One region of the Salinifilum ghardaiensis genome, then DNA from elsewhere that is predicted to be linked to it. Evidence: riboswitches for the same ligand, from Rfam matches in the RefSeq annotation. Region 1 holds a riboswitch; each other region holds the start of a gene.
The links. A riboswitch is a leader RNA that binds a small molecule or an ion and turns the genes downstream of it on or off. The one in region 1 is predicted to bind glycine.
Positions count from the first base shown of each region.

Region 1 (7,508 bases):
GCCCGAGCCGGTGACGACCGGACGACGCGCTCCCCGCTCGTGATCAGACCACAGCGGACACCACCCGACGGTGTGATCACCGGAGCGAAAAGAGCGCCGCTGATCGTTACTTCTCGTCACGACCGCAGCGCCTCGAAACCTCGATCAAGTTAAATTCGGGCATACCCGATACACAACGCCGCGCACGCCGATAAAGATGGTGGCAGTCCGCTACCTTCGCAGAGGAGTGTGCACATGACCAGGTTCCGTCGGGCAGTGCTCGGCTCGGTCGCCGCTGCCGGGCTCGCACTCAGCCCCGCTGTCGCGAGCGCCGCCGCCAACCCCGACCCCGCGGCCGAGCCCGCCGACAGCATGCTCACGCTGACCGTTCAGAAGCAGGACTCCGCGCGCAGCGCCGCGGTGCTCACCTGCGACCCGGCCGGCGGATCGCATCCCGCGGCCCGGCAGGCGTGCGCTTCGCTCGCCAGCGCCAACGGCAAGCTCAACACGCTCAAGAGCGATGAGATGCGGTGCACGATGGAGTACGCCCCCGTCACCGCCACGGCCACCGGCGACTGGAGGGGTGAGCCGGTGCGCTTCCAGAAGGAGTACTCGAACTCCTGCCGGATGCAGGCCGAAACCGGCAAGATCTTCCAGTTCTGAACGACCGCGCCGCGCGCCGGGACGCCGGCTCGGTACCGGGCGTCCCGGCTGCCCCGCGCAGTCGTCCGCTCCGGCACACCGGATCGGCCCACACCGGATCGCCCCGCGCTGGACCGTTCCCCACGCCGGATCGACCCCACCGGGGCGGCCCCAGCACAGCTCCCGGTCCCGGAGCGGTCTTCCCTGCTCCGCAGGCCCGCCGGTGCGAGCGGATAACCTGGCGGTATGGCCTCCGAACCCGACGGCGAGCGCTGGCCGCGGCGGCTGTACGCGACCGGCGATGACCCGGACCCGCGCTTCAGCCTCGCCAACGAGCGAACCTTCCTCGCGTGGATCCGCACCGCGCTGGCGCTGATGGCGGCGGGCGTCGGCGTGGAAGCCCTCAACGTCGTACCGCACTCACCCGCGAGTCCACTGCGGACGATCCTCGCGGTGCTCCTCGTGGCGGGCGGGGTGGCCTGCGCCGGTGGGGCGTTCCACCGCTGGTTCGCCACCGAGCGGGCGCTGCGCGCGGGACGCACCCTGCCCGCCCCGCGGCTCGGACCCGTGCTCGGCTACGGCCTCGTCGCGGCCGGTGTGCTCGCCTGCGTGCTCATGTTCCTGCCCGGCGTCTGAGATGCGCACCGCGAGGGAACGGACACCCGACGCGGAGAGGGCGCCCGCCGCGGAGGGAGCACCGCGATGACGGCGAACGGACCGCGCCCCCGGCAGCCCTGGGACCCCGGGCTGCAGACCGAGCGCACCGCCCTGGCCTGGCTGCGCACCACGCTGGCGTTCACCGTGGGCGTCCTCGTGCTGCTGCGGCTGCTCGCCTGGCACAGCGTGCTCGCCGCGGCCGTCTGCGCGGTGGTGCTCGTGCCGCTGGTCGCGGGCAGCACGTGGCTGACCTGGCGCCGGAACCTGCAGGAGGAGCGCCGGTTGCACGCCGCCCGCCCGCTGCCCGGTGCGGGGCTGCACGCGGCGGTCACCGCGGCGGTGGTGCTCACCGGCGCCGCTGCCCTGCTGTACATCGTGCTCTGAGAGCCCGTGCGCGACCTCCTCCGTTGCGAGCGGGCCTTCAGCACTCGATGACGTTGACCGCGAGGCCGCCCCGCGCCGTCTCCTTGTACTTGTCCTTCATGTCGCGCCCGGTGTTGCGCATCGTCTTGATCGCCTTGTCCAGGGACACGAAGTGCGTGCCGTTGCCGCGCAGCGCCATGCGCGCCGCCGTGATCGCCTTGACCGAAGCGACCGCGTTGCGCTCGATGCACGGGATCTGCACGAGCCCGCCGATCGGGTCGCAGGTCAGTCCGAGGTTGTGCTCGACGGCGATCTCGGCGGCGTTCTCCACCTGCGCCGGGGTGCCGCCGAGGACCTCGGTCAGCCCGGCGGCGGCCATGGAGCAGGCCGAGCCGACCTCGCCCTGGCAGCCCACCTCGGCACCGGAGATCGACGCGTTCTCCTTGAACAGCGCGCCGATGGCGCCCGCGGTGAGCAGGAAGCGCACGATGCCGTCCTCGTCGGCACCGCGGACGAACCGCGCGTAGTAGTGCAGCACGGCGGGCACGATCCCCGCCGCGCCGTTGGTCGGCGCAGTCACCACGCGGCCGCCGGCCGCGTTCTCCTCGTTGACCGCCAGCGCGTACAGCCCCGCCCACTCGGTCGGGTCGTCCTCGTCGGACAGCTTCGCCCGCAGGTCCGCCGCGCGGCGGCGCACCTTCAGCCCGCCGGGCAGGTGGCCGGTGGCGCGGCACCCGTTGTCGACGCACTCGCGCATCACGTGCCAGATGTGCAGCAGGCCCTCGCGCACCTCCTCCGGGCTGCGCCAGGACATCTCGTTGGCCCGCATCACCTCGCTGATCGGCAGCCCCAGCTCGACGGCCGTGTGCAGCAGTTGCTCGCCGCTGTGGAACGGGAGCCGCACGGCGGTCGCGTCCGGGGCGATGCGGTCGGTGCCGCTGGCCTGCTCGTCGACGACGAAACCGCCGCCCACGGAGTAGTAGTCGGCGCTGGCCAGCTCCGCACCGGAGGAGTCGGTGGCGGAGAACCGCATGCCGTTGGGGTGCACCGGCAGCGATTCCTGCCGGTGCAGCACCAGGTCGTCGTCCACCGGGAACGGGATCTCGCGGGAACCGGCCAGCCGCAGACTGCCGCTCTGCCGGATCTCCGCCGCGCGCTCGCCGCCGACGGCCGGGTCGACCGTTTCGGGGGCGTTGCCCTCCAGGCCGAGCAGCACCGCGTTCGGGCTGCCGTGGCCGGTTCCGGTGGCGCCGAGCGATCCGAACAATTCGGCCCGCACCCGCGCGACCGCGGGCAGCGCGCCGTCCCGCTCCAGCCGTTCGGCGAACATGCGGGCAGCTCTCATCGGGCCGACGGTGTGCGAACTCGACGGTCCGATTCCCACGGAGAAGAGGTCGAAGACGCTGATCGCCATTGATCGGTCCCCCTGGTGTGCTGTCAGGCCGCGGGACCGCGCCCTGCCAGCGACCGCGGTGTCGTCTCACTGGTCATTCCCGTGCAGCGGCACCGCGGTGAACGCGGGCGGGAACGGTGCACCGGCGGCCGGTGGGCTCGTCGCTCCGGGCGGGCGGCCGCCCGCCCGGACTCCCTCAGGATCCAAGATCCTGTTCCGCAACCTCGCACACCTGCTGCGCGGGGAGCGTGGCGCCTCGCGGGGCAGCGTCCGCCCCTTTCGGAGGGGACTCCGCCACGCCGTTCTCCGCCGCCTCGCGGCGCATCCACGCTGACCCCCGCGCACAACGGAGGAGGTTCCGGAACAGGCCCTAACCGATGAGCTGCTGGTACTCCTCGGCGGTGAGCACCTTGCCCATCTCGGTGACGCGCACCTCCAGCAGCCACCCCTGACCGTACGGGTCCGAGTTGACGATCGCAGGATCGTCGACCACGGCCTCGTTGACGGCGGTGACCTCCCCGGTCGCCGGCGCGTAGAGGTCGCTCACCGATTTCGTGGATTCGAGCTCGCCGCAGGACTGCCCCGCCTCGATCTGCTCCCCGACCTCGGGCAGCTGGACGTAGACGATGTCGCCGAGGGCGTCGGCGGCGTGCTGGGTGATGCCGATCCGGGTGATCTCACCGGACTCGGAGAGCCACTCGTGCTCCTCGGTGTAGTGCAGTTCGCTCGGCAACGTCATGTCGGGAGGCTCCGTCCGTTCGTCGTCCGGGCAGGCCGCGGTCAGTGCACTGCCCGGGATGGGCCTCCCCCTCTGTTGCGGAACCTGAGAGCTTCGCCGCGTGCGCGACTTGCACCGTGGGTGCGGCACCTGCGGTGATGCCGCTTTCCAGAGTCACCTCCTCCGAGCGGTCACTGGGCCTGAGAGTTTGCGGGGAGTCTTGCTCCTTCGGCGCCCCGGTGCCCAGGGGCACTCGGGGTCTCTCCCGCTCGGGATCATCGGCTTATGCGATTGTCGGTGTGGTCACGATAAACGGACGCAGCGGGCTGTCAACACGCCCCACCGCACCACCGGCCGCGCACCAGTGAGGCAGCTCATGTTGGAACTCCCCGCGCTCGTCCAGCGGGTGGGCCCGACTTTGCTGCGCGCAGCGGTTCTGCCGGACGCGACCCCGTGCGTGGGCGACGTCGTCGTCGCTGAGGCCGACATCACGATCACCGAAGGTGATCTGGTTCTCGGTGTGGCGTGCCACGACCGCAGCGAGGCGCTCGACCTCGTCGCCGAGTGCGCCGAGCGGGGTGCGGCCGGTCTGCTGTGCAAGGCGCCGTGGCCCGACGAGGAACCGGTGCGCGCGGCCGCGCGGGAGGCCGGGCTCGCGCTCGTGGAAGTGCTGCCCGGCACCTCGTGGGCGCAACTGGTGTGGCTGGTGCGCGCCGCGCTGGCGGAGGCCGGCGGCCGCCGGGAGGAGCCGGAGGTGCCCGCGGCCGGCGGCTCCGCGCGGGAGTTCACCGGGCTGCCGGGCCTGGGGGACCTGTTCCGCGTGGCCGACGCGGTCGCCGATGTCGTCGACGCACCGGTCACGATCGAGGACGCGCACTCGCAGGTGCTGGCGCACTCGGCGCGGCAGGACCGGATCGACCCGGCGCGCGTGTCGACGATCATGGGGCGGCGCCAGCCGGACGAGGTGCTGGCCAAGTTCCGCGCCCGCGGCACGTTCCGGCAGCTGAGCAAGTCCGGCTCGGCCGTGTTCGTGCCCGCGCAGCAGGACGGCACGCTGCCACGGCTGGTGGTGCCCATCCGGATGGGCGGCGAGCTGCTGGGATCGATGTGGGCCGTAGTGCCGGAGGAGGTCTCCGAGGAGCGCGCCACCGCCTTCGCCGACACCGCCCCGCTCGTGGCGCTGCGCCTGCTGCGCTGGCGCGCGGTGTCCGACGCGGAGCGGCAGCGCTCGGCCGAGCAGGTGCACCTGCTGCTGCAGGGAGGCGAGGGCTGGCGCGCGGCCGCCACGGAGCTGGCCGTGTCGAACGAACCGCACCGGGTGGTGGCGATCGAGGTGCCCGCCCCGGAGGGGCCGGACGAGGGGCACCGGCTGGGCATCTGGGAGTGGATCACCCGCGGGATCGGGCCGCACCCGCTGGTCACGGAGATCGGCAACCTGCTGTACGCGGTGGTTCCGGACCGTTCCGGTCCCGGCGGGTGGCGCACGCTGCGGGAGGCGCTGGCCGGGTGGGACATCGACCCGCGTCCGCTCATCGGCGTGGGCACGGCCGTCGGCGTCGCCGATCTCGCCGCCTCCCGCGGCCAGGCCGACGAGCTCGTGGGACTGTCCCGCGGCGGGCTCACCCGCTCGCGGGTGGTGGTGTACGAGGAGCACTGGCCAGCGCTGGTGCTGTCGCGGATGGCCGGGGCCGCCACGGACGCGGGCGTGGGCGCGCTGGGGCCGCTCGCGGCGTTGCGCGAGCACGACCAGCGGCACGGCTCGGACTACGTGGCCACGTTGCACGCCTGGCTGCGGCACCCGGCCGAGCCGCGGCGGGCCAGCCGCGAGCTGCGGGTGCACCCGAACACCTTCCGGTACCGGATGCGGCGGGTCGAGGAGGTCCTGCAGCTCGACCTGGACGACCCGGACGTGCGCGCGGCGCTGCTCGTCCAGCTGCTCGCCGGCGCGTGGGCCCAGCACGACTGAGCGACCGCTGACCCCCCGCGCTCACGGGGGCAGGTCCGCGAGGAACCCCTCCGCGACCGGGCGGTCGGCGAGGACGCGGCGCCCGTTGCGGTCGTGGCCGGCGAAGGCCAGCCCCGCCTTCTCCGCGACGCGTTCGGACGCCCGGTTGGCGGGTTCCATCCGCGCGATCACCGGTGTCCCGCGGTCGGCGCGGTGCGCTGCGCCGACCGCGTGCCGCGCGAGGGCCGAGGCCCACCCGCGCCCCCACCGGTCCGGGGCGAACCGGTAGTACAGGTTGAACACCCGCGCCGATCCGGCCGCCAGGTACCGCGGGCCGCCGAAACCGGCGATGCTCCCGGGACCTCCCCCTCCGGGGTTCCCCCGCGCACCCACCTCTCCCGGCGCACCGGTCTCTCCCGGAACATCCGGGGAGGCCGTCACCGTCCAGTAACCGATGCCGCAGCGCCGCCAGTCGTCGATCCACTCCTCCAGCAGGGCTCGGCCCTCCTCGCGGTCGCGCAGCGGCCCGCGCGGGTTGTGCCGGTTCGTCCGCGGATCGCCGTGGATGGCGAGGAGGGCTTCCAGGTCGGACGGGCGCGGCTGCCGGACGCGGAACCCTCGGCCTGCTTCTGCCATCGTCACCCTCCTCGAGCGCTTCGCGCGGACGCGCCCCGGACGCGCGGCCTCCCCCCGATCATGCCCCACACCGCTCTTGCGCAGGTGTTCCGCGCTGGAGGTGCGCAGCGGAGCGCGTGTCCCCCGGTCCCCACGAGGACCGCCACCGGGTGCACCGGCCGCTCGGCGGACCGGTACCGGCGGTCCGCGCTCCTCTTCGACGCCATCGCCCGTGCGGTCCCACATCGCCTTGCGCAGGCGTTTTGTGCTGACGGCACAAACGGAGGCGGGCACGCTCATCGTGTGGGAATGATGCGTCGCCCAGCGGTGCGACGGATCGTGACACGCGACACCGAGGGAAAGGATCGACCGTGCGCATCGCTGTACCGCGCGAGATCAAGAACAACGAGTACCGGGTCGCGCTCACCCCGGCGGGTGTGCACGAGCTGACCACCCGCGGGCACGAGGTCTTCGTGGAGGCCGAGGCGGGGGCGGGCTCGTCCATCCCGGACGACGACTTCCTGGCCGCGGGCGCGAAGGTGCTGCGGCAGCACGAGGACGTCTGGTCGGAGGGCGAGCTCGTCCTCAAGGTCAAGGAGCCGATCCCGGAGGAGTACCCGCACCTGCGGCGGGGCCAGGTGCTGTTCACCTACCTGCACCTGGCCGCGTCGGAGGAGCTCACCCGGGCGGTGCTGACCGCGGGCGTCACCGGCATCGCCTACGAGACCGTGCAGCTGGCCGACGGCACCCTGCCCCTGCTCGCCCCCATGAGCGAGGTGGCCGGGCGCCTCGCGCCGCAGGTCGGCGCGCACTCGCTGATGCGGCCGAGCGGCGGGCGCGGCATGCTGCCCAGCGGCGTGCCGGGCGTCCCGCCGGCCCGCGTGGTCGTCATCGGCGGCGGGGTCGCCGGGCTCAACGCCGCGCGCATCGCCCTCGGCATGGGCGCGGACGTGCAACTGCTGGACACCAACGTCGCCAAGCTGCGCGAGATCGACAGGGCGTTCGGCGGCCGGATCACGACGGTGGCCTCCAACCGCTACGCCGTGGAGCAGGCGGTGCGCGAGGCGGACCTGGTCATCGGCGCCGTGCTCATCCCGGGGGCGAAGGCGCCGAAGCTCGTGTCCAACGAGCTCGTGGCGGCGATGAAACCGGGCAGCGTGCTCGTGGACATCGCCATCGACCAGGGCGGCTGCTTC
Region 1 covers NZ_CM137101.1:4,220,866-4,228,373, forward strand. The annotation lists gene ACVGV0_RS19225 (MerR family transcriptional regulator) at 1-14, shown strand, start outside; gene ACVGV0_RS19230 (SSI family serine proteinase inhibitor) at 235-642, shown strand; gene ACVGV0_RS19235 (YidH family protein) at 868-1,257, shown strand; gene ACVGV0_RS19240 (DUF202 domain-containing protein) at 1,324-1,662, shown strand; gene ACVGV0_RS19245 (L-serine ammonia-lyase) at 1,700-3,055, opposite strand; gene gcvH (glycine cleavage system protein GcvH) at 3,405-3,773, opposite strand; glycine riboswitch at 3,836-3,930, opposite strand; glycine riboswitch at 3,931-4,030, opposite strand; gene ACVGV0_RS19255 (helix-turn-helix domain-containing protein) at 4,129-5,718, shown strand; gene ACVGV0_RS19260 (GNAT family N-acetyltransferase) at 5,740-6,333, opposite strand; gene ald (alanine dehydrogenase) at 6,684-7,508, shown strand, end outside.

Region 2 (7,508 bases), 460 kb from region 1:
GGACCGGGCCACCCGCCTGCTGCGGCGCTTCGGCATCGGCGCGGTGCTCGTGGCCCGCTTCCTGCCGGTCGTGCGCACGCTCGTGCCCGCCGCCGCGGGCACGAGCCAGCTCGGCTACGGCCGCTTCCTCCTCGCCTCCGTGGTCGGCGCCGCCGGCTGGTCCGGGATGCACGTGGGTGTCGGCTGGGCGGCGGGCACCTCGGTCAAGGCGATCGAGCACGCGCTGGGGCAGGCGAGCTGGCTGTTCGCCACGGTGCTGGTCGTCGGGGGCGTGTCGATCTGGTACTGGCGCCACCGGCGCGCCCGCAAGCAGGAGGCCGCGCTGCAGCAGGAGACCGGTGGACCCGTCGCGGCCGACGAGGACGTCGAGCAGGCCGCCTGAGCGCGGTGCCCGCCGCTGCGCTTCGGCCCCGTTCAGCTGGGACGCACGCCGCGCGTGCGGACCGCTCGCGGGCGCGACCCCACCGGCCGGCGCGCCTCGGGCGGGTCGACCGCCGGCCGAGCTCTGCGAGGAGCTCGCCTGATCAGCTCTTGAGCCGCGCCGTGTTGCCGCTGAGCTGCATCAGGGTTCGCCGCAGCTCGTGCGGTGGTGGTGCGTCGGCGCCCAGCGGCACGAACAGGCCGTTGCACCGGGCGCTGCCCCGCGGGGCGTTCAGCCGCACGTGCAGGGAGGTGCCGAGCACGGGCCGGTGACCGAGGCGGATCCAGCGCACGTCCGGCCAGCGCACGGTCCGCCGGGTCTCCCGCGTGCGGTAGGTCAACCCGCCGGCGGTGAACGTGATCGACAGGTCCCGCATCCGCAGCACCGGCAGCCACGCGACGGCCTGCAGCACGGCTGGCAGGGCGGTGCAGAGGAAGGCGAAGATGCCGAACCACCACCCGTACGACCAGGTCTCGCCCTGCTGCGAGGTGATCAGCAGGCTCGCGGCGAAGCAGGCGGCCAGAGCGGGTCCGCCGACGGCCGTTCCCGCCAACCACCACATCCGCCGCGCGGCGGAGGGCTCGCGCGCGATTCGCACGTCGGGGGTGATCGTCTCCATGGCGCGTCAGGATGGCACCCGCGACCACGTCCGCGGGGCGTTTCGCGGGCGATGTCGTCGAATCGTCCCGCGATCGAGGCCGCGCCCCCGGTCGGGAGCGCGGCCCCGCCACGATCGGGCCGCGGTCCCCTCCGGTGGAGCGGAGGGGACCGGCAGATCAGCAGCTGTTGCTCACGGCCTCGGGCGGATCACAGGCCCGGGTAGAGCGGTTTGGCCGCGGCGAGGGCCTCGACGCGGGCCCGCAGCTTCTTCGTGCTCGCCTCGTCGAGGTTCGGCTGCAGCGCTTCGGCGATGACGTCGGCGACCTCGCCGAACTCCTCGGCGCCGAAGCCGCGGGTGGCCAGCGCGGACGTGCCGATCCGCAGCCCGGAGGTCACCATCGGCGGCCGCGGATCGTTCGGCACCGCGTTGCGGTTGACCGTGATCCCGATCTCGTGCAGCCGGTCCTCGGCCTGCTTGCCGTCCAGCTCGGCGTTGCGCAGGTCCACCAGCACCAGGTGCACGTCGGTCCCACCGGAGACCAGCTGCACCCCCGCGGCGGTCGCATCGCCCTGCTGCAAGCGCTGCGCCAGGACCTGCGCCCCCTCGACGGTGCGCCGCTGCCGGTCGACGAACTCCTCGCCGCGTGCGGCCTTGAACAGCACCGCCTTGCCCGCGATCACGTGCTCCAGCGGACCGCCCTGCTGCCCCGGGAACACCGCCGAGTTGAACTTCTTGGTGAGCTCCTCGTCAGCAGAGAGGATCACCCCGCCCCGCGGACCCCCCAGGGTCTTGTGCGTGGTGGTGGTGACCACGTGCGCGTGCGGCACCGGGTTGGGGTGCAGCCCCGCGGCGACCAGACCGGCGAAGTGCGCCATGTCCACCATCAGGTACGCCCCGACCTCGTCGGCGATCTCCCGGAAGCGGGCGAAGTCCAACTGCCGCGGGTACGCCGACCAGCCGGCGATGATCATGTTCGGCCGGTTCTCCCGCGCCAGCCGGGCCACCTCGTCCATGTCGATGCGGTGGTCCGACTCGTCGACGTGGTACGGCACGACGTTGTAGAGCTTGCCGGAGAAGTTGATCCGCATGCCGTGGGTGAGGTGGCCACCGTGGGCCAGGTCCAGCCCCATGATCGTGTCGCCCGGCTTGAGCAGCGCGAACATCGCAGAGGCGTTGGCCTGCGCACCCGAGTGCGGCTGCACGTTCGCGAACGACGCGCCGAACAGCTCCTTGGCCCGGTCGATCGCCAACTGCTCGATCACGTCGACGTTCTCGCAGCCGCCGTAGTAGCGCTTGCCCGGATACCCCTCGGCGTACTTGTTCGTCAGCACCGACCCCTGAGCCTCCAGGACGGAGCGCGGTGCGAAGTTCTCCGAAGCGATCATCTCCAACGTGTTCTGCTGGCGACGCAACTCAGAACCCACCGCAGCAGCGACCTCCGGGTCGACCGCGGCAAGCTGGTCGTTGAACAGGTCCGGTGTGGACATTTGGTGTTGCCTCCTGTTTTCTGTCTGCGACGGCCCTGCGGATCGGTCGAACGGCGCGGTTGTCACGTGCCGCGGCGGTAGAACGGCAGTTCCACCACCTCCACCGGCAGCGACCTGCCGCGCACGTCCACGTTCAGCGCCGTGCCCGGTTGGCTGTGCGCGCGGTCCACATAGGCCATCGCGATCGGGTGCCCCAGAGTGGGGGAGGGCGCACCGCTGGTGACCTCGCCGATCTCGTTGCCCCCGGGGTCGAGCACGGAGTAGCCGTGCCGCGGCGCGCGCCGCTGGTCGGTGCTCAGCCCCACCAGTGTCCGGTCGGTGGGAACTTCGGCGACCTTCGCCAGCGCGGCCTTGCCCACGAAGTCGTCGGGTTTGTCGAGCTTGACCACCCGGCCGAGATTGGCGTGGTACGGCGTCAACTCGGCGCTGAGCTCGTTGCCGTACAACGGCATACCCGCTTCCAGCCGCAACGTGTCCCGGCAGGACAGTCCGGCGGGCTTGAGGTCGTGGTCCGCGCCGGCCTCGGCGAGCGCCCGCCAGATCGGCTCGGCGTCCTCCGGCGCGGTGAACAGTTCGAAACCGTCCTCGCCGGTGTAACCGGTGCGGGCGAGCATGACCTCGCGACCAGCCACGGTGCTGTAGTACCCGGCGAAGTACTTGACGGTCGACAGGTCGGTGTCGGTCAGCGGCCCGAGGATCGCCGCCGCGTTCGGCCCCTGCAGCGCGATGAGCGCGTACTCGTGCGAGGTGTCGTGGAACTCGACCTCGAAGCCGGAGACGCGGTCGGCCAGCGCTTCGGAGACGGTGCCGGCGTTGGCGGCGTTGGCGACGACGAGGTACTCGTCCTCGCGCAGCCGGTAGACGATGAGGTCGTCGAGCACGCCGCCGTCGCTGTTGCAGATCATCGTGTAGCGCGCGCGGCCGGGCGTGATCGCCGAGGTGTTGGCCAGCAGGGCGTAGTCCATGGCCTCCGCGGCCTGCGGCCCGCGGATGTGGAGCTCACCCATGTGCGACAGGTCGAACAGGCCGGCGCTGTTGCGCACCGCGTTGTGCTCGGCGGTGTCACTGGTGTACCGCACCGGCATGTGCCAGCCGGCGAAGTCGGTGAACGTCGCACCCAGCTCCTCGTGGACCTGGTGCAGGGGCGTCTGCCTCGGTGAGGTCATCGTGTCTGACTCCTCCTGGGGGCGGCGCCGGTCGGCGGTCGCGGGTCCGGAACTGCACGCAATCGGATCCTGCCAGCGTAGCCGGACCACTTCGATCGCCACCCGCGCGGTCGTACGCACGTCGGGCGATCTCCCCTGGAGTCATGGGCCTGAGAGTTTCACCGTCGCTGGACGGCTTGCACCGTGGGCGAGAAGCGGTCCGCTCCTGCTTTCCTCCCGTTCCGCCTCGTACCGTGCGGTAGGTGGTGCCTGAGAGTTTGCTGGGGAGTGCTTGCTCCTTCGGCGTCCCGACGGGCCGGGATCTCTCCCGCACGGAGTCAACGGCGCGGTATTCGGTTGTGCGGTCTGCTGTCCGCTGCTGTCCGGTTGTGGCCTGGTCAGAGCGTGACGCTACGGAGGACCCCGCGGGCAGTCAACCGCAACGCGAGGCTGATCTCACTCGGTTGCGCGTGCAGGTCAGCGCGGGGTGTGCGGCATCGCCGCTCCGCCCTCGCGCGCCGCTGCGGTGAGGGTGCGGTGGACCTCGCGCAACCCGTCGATGAGCGCTCCGAGGGCGAGTTCGAAGCTGTCCGCGTCGATCTCGGTGTGCTGCGGCAGCAGGTGGGCGCGGTCGAGGTGGGGGAACCGCTCGTCGTAGACGCTCGCGTCGGCGGGGAAGCCCTCGGCGAACGAGGCCATGGCCGAGCCGACGACGAGGTACTTCGTCGACGCGCCGATCATCGTGGCGTACCGCTGCGGCCAGCCGGCGCGCACGAGGCCGCCGTGCACCCGGTCGGCGCGGCGCAGCGCGTTCTCCCGGCGGGCCGGTCCGCCGGCCAGGAACGGCACGAGGTTGGGGTGCGCGCGCAGGGCGGCGCGGTAGGACCGCGCCCACGTGCGCAGGCCGGTGGGCCAGTCGACCTCGAAGCCGGAGACGTCGACCTGGGCCATGACCTCGTCGGAGATCGTGTGCAGCAGGTCGTCCTTGTTCGGCACGTGGTTGTACAGCGACGCCGCGCGGACGTCGAGGCGCTCGGCCAGGCGGCGCATGGACAGCGCCTCGAGCCCCTCGGCGTCGATGATCTCGAGGCCGACCCGGGCGATGCGCTCGGTCGTCAGGCGGGGACGGCTCGGACGGGGCACGGTTTCTCCACGGTCGGGACGGGGTGGCCTGGGGTGGACGCCTCTTGCGAAGGCTGCGCGGCCGACTCTAGGCTGCCATAAAACTAACGTTGTTAGTTAGTAGCTCACGCGGAAGGGTGCAGGTCAATGGTCGACTTCTCGTTGTCCGATACCGAGCGCGACGTGCGCGACTGGGTGCGCCAGTTCGTCCAGCGCGAGCTCATGCCGCTGGAGCAGCAGGTGCTGCACCGGGAGCGCGCCGGTGAGCGGGGGCTGACCGAGCAGGAGCAGGCGGACCTGCGGAACAAGGCGCGCGAGGCGGGGTTCTGGGGCGTGCAGACCCCCGAGGAGTACGGCGGGATGGGCCTGCCGGCCGTGCTGACGGCGCTGATCCAGATCGAGCTGGGGCGCACGTTCGTGCCGTTCCAGTTCGGCGGTGACGCGGACAACATCCTCTACCGCGGCAACGAGGAGCAGCAGCGGCGCTACCTGCTGCCCACCATCGAAGGCACCCGGAAGTCCTGCTTCGCCATCACCGAGCCCGGTGCCGGATCGGACGCGAAGAACATCCGCACCACCGCCCGCAAGGAGGGCGGCGAGTGGGTGATCAACGGCGAGAAGACCTTCATCACCGGCGGCATCGACGCCGACTTCGCCATGGTGTTCGCCGTCACCGACAAGTCCAAGGGCGCCGACGGCGGAGTGACCTGCTTCCTCGTCGACCGCGACATGGGCTGGACCTCCGAACCCATCGACATCATGGGCGAGTGGGAGCGCCAACCCGCCTCGCTGGTGTTCGACGAGGTGCGCGTGCCCGAGGAGAACGTGCTCGGCGAGGTCGGTCAGGGCTTCCAGCTCGCGATGCAGTGGATCGGCCGCGGGCGCTACATGCTGCCCGCGCACGCGCTCGGCGCCTGCGAGCGGCTCGTCGGGATGGCCACCGAGTACGCCAACAACCGCCAGACCTTCGGCGCGCCCATCGCCGACCGGCAGGCCATCCAGTGGATGATCGCCGACTCGGCCGTGGAGATCGAGGCGCTGCGGTGGCTCGTGCTGCAAGCGGCCTGGCAGGTCGACCAGGGGATGGACTCGCGGCACGCGCAGTCCATGGCCAAGCTCTACGGCGGGACCCGCGCCAACGAGATCGTCGACCGCGTGATGCAGATCCACGGCGGCATGGGCTACACCCGCGAGCTGCCGGTCGAGCGCTGGTTCCGCGACCTGCGGTTGCTGCGCATCTTCGAGGGCACCGACGAGATCCAGCGCCGCACCATCGCCCGCAACATCCTCAAGGGGCACAGCTCGGTCAGCGGGGTGCTCGGCTGAGGTCCCCGCGCCGGGGCCCGCCGCGCGCGGTGTCGTCCCCGCGATCACCTCGGTAGGCTGGTGGACGCCTGATCCCCAGGTGACGCGCCGGTCTGCCGTTCGACGGGCAGGACTTCGGCGGACAGGCCGCGTGCTGAGGACCGACCAGGAGCGGACATGTCGCTGATGAAGAAGATCGTCGGACTCGCCAGCAGCCCCCAGGGGCGCCGGGCGATCCGGCAGGCGAAGAAGTACGCCCAGGACCCCAAGACCCGGGCCAAGATCGACGAGGCGAAGAACAAGCTGCTCAAGGGCAACAAGCCGAGCCGGTGACGCCCTGCGGCCCGCCGTTCCCCGCGGATCGGCGGGCCGTTCTTCCGCGCGGGCAGCGCGGACGTGACCGGTGCCGCGGCCGTGTTCCCGGGCGCTTCCGGGCACGGCACCATGGGCGCGATGTCATCCGAGACCGTGCGCTCCGAGAACGCGGGGAGCGCCGCTCCTCCACCGCTGGCGAAGTGGGAGCAGCGCACCGAGTGGCCGCTCATCGCGCTGTCGGTGCTGTTCTTCGCGCTGTACGCGTGGACGGTGCTCGAACCCGGCATGCAGCCGGGCGTGCGCCGCGGCGTCGGAGTGGCCATGTGGGTCACGTGGGGCGCGTTCGCCGTGGACTACGCCGTGCGCCTCGCCCTGGCCAGGCAGCGCGGCCGGTTCGTGCTGCACAACCTGTTCGACCTGGTGGTCATCCTCGTCCCGGTGCTGCGCCAGCTGCGCGTGCTGCGGCTGGTGACGGTGCTGGTGCTGATGAACCGCAGGATCCAGGCGCGGGTGCGCGGGCAGGTCGTGCTGTACGTCTCCGGCGCGACCGCGCTGCTCGGCGTCTCGGCCGCCCTCGCCGTGCTGGACGCCGAACGCGGCGCCGGCGAGGCCACGATCACGAGCTTCGCTGATGCGCTGTGGTGGACCATGGCGACGATCACCACGGTCGGCTACGGCGACTACTACCCCGTGACCGGGCAGGGCAAGCTCATCGCCGTGGGGTTGATGCTCGCGGGCATCGCCCTGCTCGGCGTCGTCACCGGCAGCATCGCCTCCTGGTTCGTGGAGAAGTTCGGCGGTGTGGAGAACTCCGTCGAGCGCGCCGGCCGGGCCACGGCCGACAGCGCCGCGGAGGCCGAACGGCTGCGCGGCGAGGTCGCCTCCCTCAAGACCGAGATCACCGCGCTGCGCGCGCAGCTGCCCGCCGTCCCGGACGAGGGCCGGTCGTCGTGAGCCGCTGACGCGGCGGACGCGCGCCTCTGGGCAGAGCAGGCGCTGGCGCAGTAGCATCCGCGATGATCACGCAGCCGTGTACGGAGGGCGCCGTGACCGGAGGGCACCGCACGCCGAGGGCCTACGTGGTGGGCACGTTCGACACGAAGGGGGACGAT
Region 2 covers NZ_CM137101.1:3,758,216-3,765,723, reverse strand. The annotation lists gene ACVGV0_RS17165 (DedA family protein) at 1-382, shown strand, start outside; gene ACVGV0_RS17160 (hypothetical protein) at 525-1,040, opposite strand; gene glyA (serine hydroxymethyltransferase) at 1,229-2,509, opposite strand; gene gcvT (glycine cleavage system aminomethyltransferase GcvT) at 2,572-3,675, opposite strand; glycine riboswitch at 3,804-3,901, opposite strand; glycine riboswitch at 3,902-3,995, opposite strand; gene ACVGV0_RS17145 (TetR/AcrR family transcriptional regulator) at 4,132-4,797, opposite strand; gene ACVGV0_RS17140 (acyl-CoA dehydrogenase family protein) at 4,924-6,102, shown strand; gene ACVGV0_RS17135 (hypothetical protein) at 6,259-6,414, shown strand; gene ACVGV0_RS17130 (potassium channel family protein) at 6,535-7,350, shown strand; gene ACVGV0_RS17125 (Tm-1-like ATP-binding domain-containing protein) at 7,413-7,508, shown strand, end outside.
Region 2: linked by a shared signal. The riboswitch ahead of gcvT (glycine cleavage system aminomethyltransferase GcvT) and the one ahead of gcvH (glycine cleavage system protein GcvH) in region 1 are both predicted to bind glycine.

Region 3 (7,508 bases), 2.4 Mb from region 1:
CATCGAGCGGATGCGCGAGGTCGCCGTCGGACTCTGGCACGACCCGTGGTTCACCGTGCCGAACCTGCTCAGCGCGATCCGGCTGGGCGGGGTGCCGCTGTTCCTGTGGCTGCTGCTCGGCCCGCAGGCCGACCTGCTGGCCCTGCTCGTCCTCGTCGCCAGCGGTGTGACCGACTGGCTCGACGGGAAGCTGGCGCGGTGGCTCGGGCAGTACAGCCGGCTCGGCGAAGTCCTCGACCCGGTGGCCGACCGCCTCTACATCGTGGCGACGCTGGTCGCCTTCGTGCTGCGCGACGTCGTCCCCTGGTGGATCGCCGCGGTGCTCGTCGGGCGGGACGTGGTGCTGGCGCTGTGCGTGCCGGTGCTGCGCTTCTGCGGATTCCAGCCGCCGGACGTGCACTACCTGGGCAAGGCGGCCACGTTCTGCCTGATGTACGCCTTCCCGATGCTGCTGCTGGTGCAGGAGGACATCGCGCTCAGCGAGGTGCTGCGGCCCATCGCGTACGCGCTGACCTGCTGGGGCGGCGTGCTCTACCTCTGGGCCGGCGTGCTCTACCTGGGGCAGGTGACCGCAGCGCTGCGGGAGGCGGCGCGCGCGGTGCGCGGATGACGCGCCCGGCGCAGCGCGTGTTGCGGGACGTGCCGGTGGGCAATACGCTGCCCGCCGGCGGATGATCTCGCGAGCCCGGCCGGTGACCGGGCTGAGCAGCGCCCCCGAGCAGGAAGGCGGACCCAGTGGCCTCGGAGGAGATCAGGTACACCCAGGAGCACGAGTGGGTGCGCCGCACCGATGCGGAGACCGTGCGCGTCGGCATCACCGACTACGCGCAGCAGCAGCTCGGTGACGTCGTGTTCGTGCAGGTGCCGGACGTGGACGAGGGCGTCGAAGCCGGCGGGGCGATGGGCGAGGTCGAGTCGACCAAGAGCGTGTCGGACCTCTACGCCCCGGTCGGCGGTGTCGTCACCGCCCGCAACGAGGCCCTGCAGGACCGGCCCGAGCTGGTCAACAGCGACCCCTTCGGGCAGGGGTGGCTCGTGGAGCTGCGCTTGGCGGACGTCGCCGAGTGGGACGTGCTGCTCGACGCCGAGGCCTACCAGCGGCTGATCGAGCAGGAATGACCGCGCCGCGGCGCGCGTTGATCACTGCGGCGACCGGGACTCCCGCGTACTCGGGCTGGTGCCGGCGCGGTACGTTGGAATCTCGTTGGCACGATCTATCCGCGTAGAGGAGAGCTCAGGTGAGCCAGAACAGCGGCTCCGGTGACGTCCCACCGGAGCAGTCACCGGAGACCACCTCGGTCTTCAAGCCCTTCTCGGAGCAGGACGGCACCGAGAGCGCCCCGCAGACCGAGTCCGCGGGCTCAGGGGTCGACGCGCTGCCGGCCGGGTCGGCGCTGCTGGTGGTGAAGCGCGGTCCGAACGCGGGCTCGCGGTTCCTGCTGGACCGGGAGACCACCAGCACGGGGCGGCACCCGGACAGCGACATCTTCCTCGACGACGTCACGGTCTCGCGCCGGCACGCCGAGTTCCGGCGCGAGGGCAACGACTTCGTCGTCGTCGACGTCGGCAGCCTCAACGGCACCTACGTCAACCGGGAACCGGTGGACACCTCGGTGCTGGCCAACGGTGACGAGGTGCAGGTCGGCAAGTTCCGGTTGGTGTTCCTGACCGGGCCGGCCGACGGGGGACAGAGCGCGCGCTGAAGCGGCAGCGGACCTGAACGCGGGGCGACGCCGGTGAGCGGGCGCCGCCCCGAGCGGTGCGAGTGTCGCCGCCGAGGCGCGACTGCGCGGCCCGGTCGGCCTTCGCGTCCACCGCCGCCCGCGGGGCGGTGTAGGGTGACGAGCGCTGCCGTCGGTCGGGAACCCGCGGCGATCCGCCGAGCGGGGGGTTGCGACGGGCCCGCGCCTCCCGTCGGGGCGGTGCGCAGTGGAGGACGGACGGCTGGGCGCGTCCGCCGTATCGCGGGTAGCGTCGGAAGCGTCGGTGCGCGATCCTCGACAGGGATGTCACGCTTCGGCGCGCTGGAGGAGGCGATGTGACGATGAGCAGCGAGATGCGCGTCGTCGGCGTGCGCGTGGAACTACCGGCCAACCAGCCGATCCTGCTGCTGCGGGAGACGGAGGGTGAGCGGTACCTGCCGATCTGGATCGGCTCGGTGGAGGCGACCGCCATCGCGCTGGAGCAGCAGGGGGTGCGGCCGGCGCGTCCGCTGACGCACGACCTGCTCAAGGATGTGATCGGTGCCCTGGGGCGTGATCTCGAGCAGGTGCGTATCACGGATCTGCAGGAGGGGACGTTCTTCGCCGAACTCGTCTTCGACGGGGACGTGCGGGTGTCGGCGCGGCCGAGCGACTCGGTGGCTCTGGCCCTGCGCGCCGGCGTGTCCATCCACGCCGACGAAGCGGTGCTGGACGAGGCAGGTCTGATCATCCCGGACGAGCAGGAAGACGAAGTGGAGAAGTTCCGCGAGTTCCTGGATTCGGTCTCACCGGAGGACTTCCGCGGCGCGGACACGTGACCGCGCGAGGACGATCGCGGAGCGACGGGGCCCTCGGCGCGGTCGAGGGCCCCGTCGTCGTCGCGCTCCCCGCCGTCGCGGTCCCTCGCCCGCGTGTGGCGGGGTGCGGCCCGGAGGGGAGGCCGGGGGCGGCGCGGAGGCCCCGCCGCTGTTGATCTTCTCCGGCGTGGTCCGCGCGTCGCGTTGACCGCCCACACCGGGCGGCCTACTGTCGAATTGCGCGAATCGCTCCGGTGTCGTTTTCGCTGGCAGTCGTGGGGGATCGGGACAGCAGGGAGGTCCCGGCTGCTGGCGCCGAGGCGGGTGCTGGCGGGCACCCGGGCGCGTCGGCTGCCGGGACCGGCAGCCGGGCCGGAGCAGATTCGCCGAACGCACCGGACCGGATTCGTCGGCAGCGTGCCGGACGAGGGGAGGCAGGCGTGGTCGAGCAAGCGCCCGAGCGGGGTTCCGCAGGGGAAGAGGACGAGTCGCCTGGTGCGCCGTCCGCTGGGACCGCTGCGACCGGTGCGCCCCCGATGCCCGGCGGGGGCGGCGCGACGGAGGAATCGTCCCCGCACGGGGCCGGCGGAATGCTGCCCGAGGACTCGGTCTCCGACGAGCTCGTCGGTTTCCGGGGAGCGGCGGCGTGCCAGATCGCGGGCATCACCTACCGCCAGTTGGACTACTGGGCGCGCACGAAGCTCGTGGGCCCGTCGATCCGCAGCGCCACCGGTTCGGGTTCGCAGCGGCTCTACTCGTTCAAGGACATCCTCGTGCTCAAGGTGGTCAAACGGCTGCTGGACACGGGGGTGTCGCTGCACAACATCCGGCTGGCCGTGGACCACCTGCGCAGCAGGGGGGTGCGCGACCTGGCGGGGCTCACGTTGTTCAGCGATGGCACCACCGTCTACGAGTGCACCTCCCCCGAGGAGGTCGTCGACCTGCTGCAGGGCGGGCAGGGCGTCTTCGGGATCGCCGTGAGCGGGGCGATGCGCGAGATCACCGGGACGATCCACGAGTTCCCCGCCGAACGCGCCGACGGCGCGCTGGTCGAACCGCTCGAGGAGGACGAGCTCTCCCGCCGGCGGCGGGACCGGCGCACCGGGTGACCGCGGGCCCGGGGCCGCGGTCCCGGCGGGGACGGGCGCACCGCGCGCTCGCGCCGGTGCGCACCGTCAAGCAGGTGTGCGTCAGCTGACAGCCCCTCGGGCGGGAGCGCCTGATCAGGTATGCTCACGGCATCGCTGACCCCGTGCGGGAGAGTTCGGCTCGAGCGATCGAGTCGGCGCCGAAGGAGCAAATCTCCCCATCAACCTCTCAGGCCACTGGACCGCGCGGGCGAGATGCCTCTGGAAAGAGGGTGCGGCGACGGCGGCGCACCCCGCCGACGGTGCAAGTCCGGCCGGACCGCCGGACGAAGCTCTCAGGCGTTCGCGCAGCGAACAGTGACAGAGGGGGAGAGTCGGCAGCACGCTGGTGTTGCCGCCCCCTTGTTCGCCGCGAAGATTGAGGTTGGGCGATGACCGACGTGACCCACGACCGCATTCCACTCGCCGCGCTGGAGCACGGGACTCCGTTCGCCGATCGGCACGTCGGGCCGACGCCGGCCGAACTCGCCCGGATGCTCGACGTGGTCGGGGTCGGTTCCCTCGAGGAACTGGCAGACAAAGCCGTGCCCAGCGGAATCCGTGAGCGGGACCTGCAGCTCGAGCTGCCGGAACCGGCCACGGAAGCCCAGGCGCTCGCGGAGCTGCGCGACCTCGCGCAGCGCTGCACCCCGCGCACCCAGATGATCGGGCTCGGCTACTACGACACGATCACCCCCGGCGTGATCCTGCGCAACGTGCTGGAGAACCCCGCCTGGTACACGGCCTACACGGCTTACCAGCCGGAGATCTCGCAGGGGCGGCTGGAAGCCCTGCTGAACTTCCAGACGATGGTCTCGGACCTGACGGGGGTGCCGGTCGCCAACGCCTCCATGCTGGACGAGTCCACCGCTGCCGCCGAGGGCATGACGCTGGTGCGGCGCGGCGGCAAGGCCAAGTCGCCGCGGTTCGTCGTCGATGCCGACACGCTGCCGCAGACCGTGGAAATCCTGCGCACCCGCGCGGAACCGCTCGGCATCGAGCTGGAGGTCGCCGACCTGTCGCAGGGCGCGAGCGGTCTGCCGGACGGCGAGTTCTTCGGCGCGCTGCTGGCCTACCCGGGCGCCTCCGGCGCCGTCCGGGACCAGGAGGAGGTGCTCGCGGAGATCCACCGCCGCGGGGCGCTGGCCGTGGTCGCCACCGACCTGCTGGCCCTGACGCTGCTGCGCGCCCCCGGTGAGATCGGCGCCGACGTCGTCGTCGGCAACACCCAGCGCTTCGGCGTGCCGCTCGGGTTCGGCGGCCCGCACGCCGGGTTCATGGCCGTGCGCAAGGGCCTGGAGCGGCAGCTGCCGGGACGTCTCGTCGGCGTGAGCGTCGACACGGACGGCAACCAGGCCTACCGGCTGGCACTGCAGACCCGCGAGCAGCACATCCGCCGCGAGAAGGCCACGAGCAACATCTGCACCGCGCAGGTGCTGCTGGCGGTCATGGCGGGCATGTACGCCGTCTACCACGGCCCGGCGGGCCTGCGGAACATCGCCACCCGGGTGCACCGGATGGCGGCCGTGCTGTCCGCCCGCCTGCGCCAGGGCGGGGTCGAGGTCGTCGAGGACGCCTTCTTCGACACGGTGCTGGCCCGCGTGCCCGGGCGCGCCGACGAGGTCGTGGCCGCCGCGCGCGCGGAGGGCATCAACCTGCGCAGGGCCGATGCGGACCACGTGGGCATCGCCTGCGACGAGAGGACGACCCGGCAGGACCTGCGCGGCGTGTGCGCCGCGTTCGGCCTCACCGCCGAGCTCGGCGAGCTGGACGAGCTGGACACCGGCACCGCGGACGCGCTGCCGCGCCCGCTCGAGCGCACGTCCGAGTACCTGACCCACCCGGTGTTCCACCGCCACCAGTCGGAGACCTCGCTGCTGCGCTACCTGCGGGAGCTCTCCGACAAGGACGTCGCGCTGGACCGCAGCATGATCCCGCTGGGCTCGTGCACGATGAAGCTCAACGCCACCACCGAGATGGAGCCGGTCACCTGGCCCGAGTTCGGCGACCTGCACCCGTTCGCGCCCGCGGAGGACGCCGAGGGGATGCTGCGGATCGTCGACGACCTCCAGCGGTGGCTGGCCGACATCACCGGCTACGACGCGGTGAGCGTGCAGCCCAACGCGGGCAGCCAAGGCGAGTTCGCCGGTCTGCTGGCCATCCGCGCCTACCAGCAACAGCGCGGGCAGGAGCAGCGGGACGTCTGCCTGATCCCGGCCAGCGCGCACGGCACCAACGCCGCCAGCGCCACCATGGCCGGGTTGCGCGTGGTCGTCGTGCGCTGCGACGACTCGGGCAACGTCGAGATGGAGCACCTGCGGGAGCTCGCGGCCAAGCACGCCGACGACCTCGCCGCGATCATGATCACCTACCCGTCCACGCACGGCGTGTACGAGGACACCGTGCGGGAGGTGTGCGGCGTCGTCCACGAGGCGGGCGGTCAGGTCTACGTCGATGGGGCGAACCTCAACGCCCTCATCGGGCTGGCCCGGATGGGCAAGTTCGGCGCGGACGTGTCCCACCTGAACCTGCACAAGACGTTCTGCATCCCGCACGGGGGCGGCGGTCCCGGTGTGGGCCCGATCGGCGTGCGCGAGCACCTCGCCCCGTTCCTTCCGAACCACCCGCTGCAGCCGCAGGCCGGTCCGGAGACCGGGGTCGGTCCGATCAGCGAAACCCCGTGGGGGAGCGCGTCGATCCTGCCGATCTCCTGGGCGTACGTGCGGATGATGGGTGCCGACGGGCTGCGCCGGGCCACGTTGACCGCGGTCGCGGCGGCGAACTACGTGGCGCGGCGCCTGGACCACTACTTCCCGGTGCTCTACACCGGCAAGGACGGCTACGTGGCCCACGAGTGCATCCTCGACCTGCGGCCGATCAGCAAGAGCAGCGGCGTCTCGGTGGACGACGTGGCCAAGCGGCTCGCCGACTACGGCATCCACGCGCCGACCATGTCCTTCCCGGTCAACGGCACGCTCATGGTGGAGCCGACCGAGAGCGAGGACCTCGCCGAGCTCGACCGGTTCTGCGAGGCCATGATCCAGGTCCGCACCGAGATCGACAAGGTCACCGCCGGTCAGTGGCCGGCCGAGGACAACCCGCTGGTGCACGCGCCGCACACCGCCGCCTCGCTGGCCGGTGACTGGCCGCACGCCTACAGCCGGCAGGAGGCGGCCTACCCGATGGGCACGGGGGTGACCTCCAAGGTCTGGCCGGCGGTGCGCCGCGTCGACGGGGCGCGCGGGGACCGCCACCTGGTCTGCTCGTGCCCGCCGCTGTCGGCCTACGAGAGCTGAGGTCCTCCGCGGGGCGTGTGCGCCTTCCTTCCCAGGGCAGTCGCGCACGCGCCCCGCGCGGGCGCCCGTCCCGGATTCCGCCGCACGGCGGATTTGCGTGCGGCGATGGGAGCATGACACGGTTGCCCTTTTACGTGACGGCTCCGAGAGGAATGGGGCGAATCATGCTCACCATCAGTGAGAGTGCCGCGGAGGTCATCAAGCTGGTCCTGATCGGCGGTGACTCTCCGGAAGGGTCCGGGCTGCGCATCGCGGCCAGCGGCGACGGGTTGCAGGCCGCGGTCGCGGACGAGCCGGAAGCCCAGGACCAGGTGGTCGAGCGGGACGGGGTCCGTGTGTTCCTGGAACAGCACGCTGCTTCCGTGCTCTCGGACAAGACGCTCGACGCGGAACGCGACGACAATGGTGAGTTGAGCCTGGCCGTCCGCGAGGACTGACACCACTGACGTCATCGGCCGTCGGCGGCGCGCGTTCCCGCCCGGAACCGCCGCCGGCGGCTTTCACGCATCGCGTCCCAGCGGCGCACGGCCGCCCGGCGCGATGGTGCACGCGCCCGGTGCCGCGGTGCGCGAGCGTCGTGGGCAG
Region 3 covers NZ_CM137101.1:1,869,510-1,877,017, forward strand. The annotation lists gene ACVGV0_RS08400 (CDP-alcohol phosphatidyltransferase family protein) at 1-610, shown strand, start outside; gene gcvH (glycine cleavage system protein GcvH) at 736-1,119, shown strand; gene garA (glycogen accumulation regulator GarA) at 1,239-1,703, shown strand; gene ACVGV0_RS08415 (bifunctional nuclease family protein) at 2,045-2,521, shown strand; gene ACVGV0_RS08420 (MerR family transcriptional regulator) at 3,091-3,609, shown strand; glycine riboswitch at 3,746-3,843, shown strand; glycine riboswitch at 3,844-3,962, shown strand; gene gcvP (aminomethyl-transferring glycine dehydrogenase) at 4,020-6,923, shown strand; gene ACVGV0_RS08430 (HesB/IscA family protein) at 7,088-7,360, shown strand.
Region 3: linked by a shared signal. The riboswitch ahead of gcvP (aminomethyl-transferring glycine dehydrogenase) and the one ahead of gcvH (glycine cleavage system protein GcvH) in region 1 are both predicted to bind glycine.